DNA from 3 places in the Streptomyces sp. bgisy100 genome. Region 2 is predicted to be linked to each of the others. Evidence: predicted binding sites of a transcription regulator. Region 2 holds the regulator's gene; each other region holds the start of a gene.

The links. The regulator HrcA, encoded in region 2, represses chaperone genes, less so after heat shock. The targets are predictions, from matches to a motif close to TTNGCACTCNGNNNNNCNGAGTGCNAA.
Region 1: a site for HrcA is predicted at 1,347-1,373, ahead of AC3EQ1_RS19070 (FmdB family zinc ribbon protein). Genes of this name have one in related genera too.
Region 3: a site for HrcA is predicted at 1,014-1,040, ahead of groES (co-chaperone GroES). Genes of this name have one in related genera too.

What each region holds. Positions count from the first base shown of each region.
Region 1 is NZ_JBYITE010000027.1:64,945-67,207, forward strand. Features, by position in the region: gene AC3EQ1_RS19065 (S-methyl-5'-thioadenosine phosphorylase) at 1-852, opposite strand, end outside; gene AC3EQ1_RS19070 (FmdB family zinc ribbon protein) at 990-1,337, opposite strand; gene AC3EQ1_RS19075 (MFS transporter) at 1,460-2,263, opposite strand, start outside.
Region 2 is NZ_JBYITE010000014.1:146,669-148,931, forward strand. Features, by position in the region: gene AC3EQ1_RS12930 (MBL fold metallo-hydrolase) at 1-640, opposite strand, end outside; gene hrcA (heat-inducible transcriptional repressor HrcA) at 813-1,829, shown strand; gene dnaJ (molecular chaperone DnaJ) at 1,832-2,263, shown strand, end outside.
Region 3 is NZ_JBYITE010000016.1:42,470-44,732, forward strand. Features, by position in the region: gene groL (chaperonin GroEL) at 1-465, opposite strand, end outside; gene groES (co-chaperone GroES) at 557-865, opposite strand; gene AC3EQ1_RS13855 (polysaccharide deacetylase family protein) at 1,225-2,263, opposite strand, start outside.

The DNA of each region.
Region 1 (2,263 bases), on a different contig from region 2:
CGCCCGCGCACAGAAGCAGTCCCGGTCGCCGTTCTCCGGCAGCCCGCCCACCGCGTCGAAGAGCACGGTCCGCAGTCGCGAGACGTTCGCGGCGAAGACCTTGAACACTTCCTCATGGGACACGCCCTCGCCCGTCTCCGCCCCCGCGTCCAGGTCGGTGACCAGCGTCATCGAGGTGTAGCAGAGGCCCAGCTCGCGGGCGAGCACCGCTTCCGGGTGGCCGGTCATCCCGACCACCGACCAGCCCTGTGCCGCATGCCACTGCGACTCCGCCCGGGTCGAGAAGCGCGGCCCCTCGATCACGACCAGCGTTCCGCCGTCCACCGGCTCCCAGTCCCGTCCCCGAGCGGCGGCCACGGCCGCCTTCCGGCCCGCGGGGCAGTAGGGGTCGGCGAAGCCGAGATGCAGCACGTTCGGCACCTGCGCGGCCCGGGGTTCCACTCCCGCGGGCGTGGAACCGGCCGTCGCCGGCAGCGGCTCACCGTCGTAGAAGGTCTGGGTGCGGGTCTTGGTGCGGTCCACCAGCTGATCGGGGACGAGCAGCGTGCCCGGGCCGTACTCCTCCCGCAGGCCGCCCACCGCGCACGGCCCCATCACCTGGCGCACGCCGACCGAGCGCAGCGCCCAGAGGTTGGCGCGGTAGTTGATGCGGTGCGGCGGCAGGTGGTGCTTGCGGCCGTGCCGCGGCAGGAAGGCCACCCGGCGACCGGCGACCTCGCCGAGGAACAGCGAATCACTCGGCGGCCCGTAGGGGGTGTCCACCGTGACCTCGGTCACGTCGTCGAGGAAGGAGTAGAACCCCGATCCGCCGATGACGCCTATCTCTGCCTGCGCGCTGAGTGTCTCGACCATGGGATCACCCTATGGGGCCCCGGCCGGTTGTCACGGGCATGCACCGGACCCCGTCGCCTGGATCAGGCCACGGGGTCCGCTGAGTCCGTCGTCCGCGCCGCCCGGTCGGGCCGGGCAGGGCGGCGGAGGTGGTGCCGTCAGGCGGCGGAGGAGCTGCTCGCGCCGCCGGTCCCGCTGCTCGTCTTCGCCGACGAGGAGGAGGACGAGGAGGACGAGGAAGAGCCGGCCGAGGACGAGGAGTCCGACGACGACGAGCTGTCGCTCTTGGCCGGGGCGGACGACGACTTCGTCGTGCTGCTCGACGACGAGCCGCGGCTGTCCGTCCGGTAGAAGCCGGAGCCCTTGAAGACGACGCCGACCGCCGAGAACACCTTGCGCAGGCGTCCTTCGCAGCTCGGGCACTCCGTGAGCGCCTCGTCGGTGAACTTCTGCACCGCTTCGAGGCCTTCACCGCACTGGGTGCACTGGTACTGATAGGTCGGCACTTGCTCCTCCTGGCACTCTCACTCGATGAGTGCTAACGACGGTCAATAGTGCAGCATTCCGCGGGATCAGTCCACTGCGACCGGCCTCACGGTGACCGAGCCCACGCTCCGCGGCGCACGATTCACACGCGTGCGTCGGCCTCCGCGCCGTCCCGGTCCCCGGAGTCCCAGCTCCGGGTCGCGGAGCCGGCGACCACCCCACGGCCTCCCGCGGACGCCGCCGCGTCCCGGCTCGGCACCAGCCGTCCGCGCAGTACCACCAGGGTCAGCAGCGCCAGAGACGTACCGATGAGCGGGACGGTGAACGCCGCACTCGGGCCGAACCGGTCCGCCAGCTGGCCGGCCGCGGTCACCGCCAACGCCTGTCCCAGGGCGACCGCCCCGGTCAGCCAGGTGAAGGCCTCGGTGCGGGCGGTCGCCGGAACCAGCGTCTCCACCAGCGTGTATCCGGTGATCAGTGCCGGAGCGATGCAGAGGCCCACCAGCAGGCCGAGGACACCGAGCAGCAGCGGCGAGTGCACCGTCCACAGGACCGAACAGGCCGGGGCCAGCGCCGCGTACGCCGTCAGCAGGCGCCGCCGTGCGGACGCCCGCCAGGCGATGGCCCCGCAGGCCGCACCAGCGAGCATGTTGCCGGCCGCGAAGACGCCGTACAGCGGGCCGTTCAGCCCAGGCTCCCCGATGTCCTGGGTGAAGGCGGTCAGGGCGACCTGCATACCGCCGAACACCGAACCGATGCCCAGGAAGGCCGCCGCCAGCACGCGGACGCCCGGCACGGCCAGGGCCGAGGTGCGCGGTGCCCGCCCGCCGTCGGCCCCGGGCCGGGATACGGGAGGTGCGGTGCGGCGCTGGGCCGCGAAGAGCAGCCCGCCCGCCAGGGTCAGGGCGGCCTCGGCGACCAGGCCGGCCGCCGGATGCACCCCGGC
Region 2 (2,263 bases):
CGCCGCCCAGGTCCAGCAGCCGGTCCAGGGCCGCGGGCCACTGGGCCGGTACGGCGTCCGGCCCGGCCTGAGGTTCGCCCGACTCCTCCACCAGGTCGCCGCAGAACACCACGCTCGGGGCCCCGCCGGTCCCCGGCACCAGCACCGCCAGGTCGTGTCCGGTGTGGCCGGGACCGACGTTCACCAGCACCGCCTCCCGGCCGCCGCCGAGCGCGATCGTCATCTCACCGCTGATCAGGTGGTGCGGCGCCGCCAGCCGCTCCGCGGCCTCCGCGGCGGCGCCGGGGTCCACCCCCTGCCGCACCGCGTCGGCACGCAGGGCGTCCCGCTCCCGGCGCGAGGTCAGCAGCCGGTCCATGCCGACGGCGGCGTACACCTCCGCCCCGGGAAAGGCGTCCATCCCGAGCACATGATCGAAGTGCGGGTGGGTGAGTGCGAGATGTGTCACCCTCCGGCCCGCCGACCCCGCTGCCTGGCGGGCCAGTTCCGCGCCTTCGCGCAGACTCGAACCGGCCTCCACCATCAGCACCGCGTCCGGGCCGTGCACCACCCCGGCGGTCATGTCCCAGACGGGCAGTCTGCGCCGTTCGACCCCCGGCGCGAGCATCTCCCAGCGCGGCTCTTCCGTTGTGTGGTCCATGCGACGAGGCTACGGCGGAGCGGTACCGTGACCCGCCGTCCGGCCAACACCGGCGGTGACGGCCCTTGCCCTGCTCACACCACCCCGCCGTACACTGAGGCGGGGGAAGCTGGCACTCAGAAGCAGCGAGTGCCAGGCAGAGGCCCACGGAACCACCACTGGAGGTGTGCGCATGCTCAGTGAACGCAGACTCGAAGTGCTGCGCGCCATCGTCCAGGACTACGTGGGCACCGAGGAGCCGGTCGGTTCCAAGGCGCTCACCGAGCGGCACGGCCTCGGCGTGTCCCCGGCCACCGTGCGCAACGACATGGCGGTGCTGGAGGACGAGGGCTACATCGCCCAGCCGCACACCAGCGCCGGCCGCATCCCCACCGACAAGGGCTACCGGCTCTTCGTGGACCGGCTGGCCGGCGTCAAGCCGCTGTCCTCGCCGGAGCGCCGGGCCATCCAGAATTTCCTGGACGGCGCGGTCGATCTGGACGACGTGGTGGGCCGCACGGTCCGGCTGCTCGCGCAGCTGACCCGGCAGGTCGCGGTGGTTCAGTACCCGTCGCTGACGCGGTCGACCGTCCGGCATGTGGAACTGCTCTCCCTCGCCCCGGCCCGGATCATGCTGGTGCTGATCACGGACACCGGGCGGGTCGAGCAGCGCCTGGTGGACTGCCCCGCGCCGTTCGGCGAGACCTCCATGGCGGACCTCCGGGCCCGGCTCAACAGCCGCGTGGTGGGCCGCCGGTTCGCGGATGTGCCGCAGTTGGTGCAGGATCTTCCGGAGTCCTTCGAGACGGAGGACCGGGGCACGGTCTCCGCCGTCCTGGCGACTCTTCTGGAGACGCTGGTCGAGGAGACCGAGGAGCGGCTGATGATCGGCGGTACCGCCAATCTGACCCGCTTCGGACACGACTTCCCGCTGACCATCCGGCCGGTGCTGGAGGCTCTCGAGGAGCAGGTGGTGCTCCTCAAGCTGCTCGGCGAGGCCAAGGACTCCGGCATGACCGTACGAATCGGGCATGAGAATGCCCACGAGGGGCTGACGTCCACATCGGTCGTCGCGGTCGGCTACGGTTCGGGCGACGAGGCAGTCGCCAAACTCGGCGTGGTCGGACCGACCCGCATGGACTACCCCGGAACGATGGGAGCGGTACGCGCAGTGGCACGTTACGTCGGACAGATCCTGGCGGAGTCGTAAAAGTGGCCACGGACTACTACGCCGTACTGGGCGTGCGCCGCGACGCAGGGCAGGACGAGATCAAGAAGGCGTTCCGGCGCCTGGCTCGTGAACTGCACCCGGACGTCAATCCCGACCCGAAGACCCAGGAGCGGTTCAAGGAGATCAACGCCGCTTACGAGGTGCTCTCGGACCCGCAGAAGAAGCAGGTCTACGACCTCGGCGGGGACCCGCTCTCGCAGGCCGGCGGAGGCGGTGGCGCGGGCGGCTTCGGCGGCGCGGGCTTCGGCAACTTCTCCGACATCATGGACGCGTTCTTCGGCACCGCCTCGCAGCGCGGGCCGCGGTCCCGCACCCGGCGCGGCCAGGACGCCATGATCCGGCTCGACGTCGAGCTGGACGAGTCGGCCTTCGGCACCACCAAGGACATACAGGTCGACACCGCGATCGTGTGC
Region 3 (2,263 bases), on a different contig from region 2:
CTGCTTGTCCTGGGCGGACAGACCGGCGACGGCGGCGATGTCGGACTTCTCGTCGATCGGGCGCGCGATGGCGAGCAGGTCGTCCGAGACGGCCTTGACCGCGGCGTCGATGCCCTTCTTCAGGGCGGCCGGGGAGGCGCCGGCGGCGACGTTGCGCAGACCCTCACGGACCAGCGCCTGGGCCAGCACGGTCGCGGTGGTGGTGCCGTCACCCGCGATGTCGTTGGTCTTGGTCGCCACCTCCTTGACGAGCTGGGCGCCGAGGTTCTCGTACGGGTCCTCGACCTCGACCTCGCGGGCGATGGTCACACCGTCGTTGGTGATGGTCGGCGCGCCGAACTTCTTGTCGATGACGACGTTGCGACCCTTGGGGCCGATCGTCACCTTCACGGTGTCGGCAAGCTTGTTGACGCCACGCTCGAGGGCGCGACGGGCGTCCTCGTCGAACTTCAGGATCTTCGCCATGGTTGCGTATGTCCTCTCAACGAACTGCGCCCCGGACGCCCGGTTGTTCAGACACGGGTTCCGGGGCGCAGATCAAAAAACAGTGGGTGAATTACTTCTCGACGATCGCGAGAACGTCGCGAGCCGAGAGGACGAGGTACTCCTCGCCGCTGTACTTCACCTCGGTGCCGCCGTACTTGCTGTACAGCACGACGTCGCCTACGGACACGTCGAGCGGAAGGCGCTTGCCGTCCTCGAAGCGGCCCGGGCCGACGGCCAGGACGACGCCCTCCTGGGGCTTCTCCTTGGCAGTGTCCGGAATGACCAGGCCGGAAGCCGTGGTCTGCTCGGCGTCCAGCGGCTGGACCACAATGCGGTCCTCGAGCGGCTTGATGGCAACCTTGGTGCTGGCGGTCGTCACGATCCGACCTCCCCCTTCGGAGAGCTCACGGGGTTAACTGTCTGAGGTGGCGACCTGGTAGATCCGTCGTCGCGGGTGCCGGACCTGCCCGTCGCTGTGTAGCTGGCACTCCGTAGTGGAGAGTGCCAAAGCTGAGACTATGACGGCGTTAGCACTCAGTCAACTAGAGTGCCAACGAACCTCCGGGCGCCCCACCGGCACAGCCGGGCCGAGCAGGGCCCTCCGCCATCGGCCCGGCCTTCTGTGGACCTGCTTGTCGCTGGTCAGAGCAGTGGGGGCGGCTCTCGGCCGCTGGGCCCGGCGCGTTCCCGAACGCCCTGTTTCCCGGCACGGATCCGGAGTGTCAGAAGGGGAGGCCCTCAGATGTAGTCCTCCAGCCTGGCCACCGCGAAGCCCTGTGCGGTGGCGGTGCGCAGCACTTCGCGGACCATGTCGGCCATGGTCCCGCCCCATTCCCCGCGGCCGCGGAAGTGCGTGAGGATGATGTCGCCCGGGTGCAGCCGGCCCCGGGTGTCGGCGAAGTCGATGCGGTCGGCGAACGCCTCCTGCGTCCAGAGCGGGACGCCGCGGACGCCGCAGGACTTGGCGGCGAGCAGCGTCTCCCGGTCGTAGTTGCCGTACGGCGGGCGGAACAGCCGTGGCCGTACGCCGAACTCCCGTTCCAGGTTCCGCTGCTGGCGGCAGATCTCCTTGTACTGGTCCTCGAAGGACAGCTCCGTCAGGTCGGGGTGGGTGAGCGTGTGATTGTGCAGGGAGACGCCGAGCCGCTGGAGCTTCCGGAAGTAGCCGTAGTCGTCGCGCACGACGTAGTCGCTGAGAAAGGCGCTCACCGGCACGTCCAGTTCGCGCAGCATCCGGATCAGCTCCTGGTCCTTGTGGCCGCCGTCGTCGATGGTGAGGAAGACGACGCGGTCCGAGGTGGGCACGCGGGTGAACACCGGTGGCAGGCCCGATCCCATCGAGAGGGAACGCGGCGTGGCCGGCCGCGCCTTGCGGACGGGCGGGGCGGGCGGAGCGACCGGCGGGCGGAGCAGGCCCCAGTGCCGGGCGGCGCGCAGCCGGACGGACCGGGCGTTCAGCCTGCTCTCGGCGTAGATCGCCAGGTCACGGGGGAGGTCCGGGGCCGCCGCGGGGGCCGGGCGCCCGGCTGCGGCCGGGACGGGAGTGCGGTCGGTGGCGGGTGCCGGGCCGGGGCGCCCCGTGCCGCGCGAGGCGGCTTCGGGGCCATGTGCGGCGGCTTCGGGGCCGTGTGCGGCGGCGGGTCCGGCGCCCGGCGCCGACCGTCCCGGTCCGGGGTCGGGTCCGGGCAGCGGTGCGGTGCGATCGGGAGGCTGTGCGCAGGCTCCGCCGACCACACCGATCAGGAGCAGGACCGCGGCACAGGTGGTGGACCGAAAT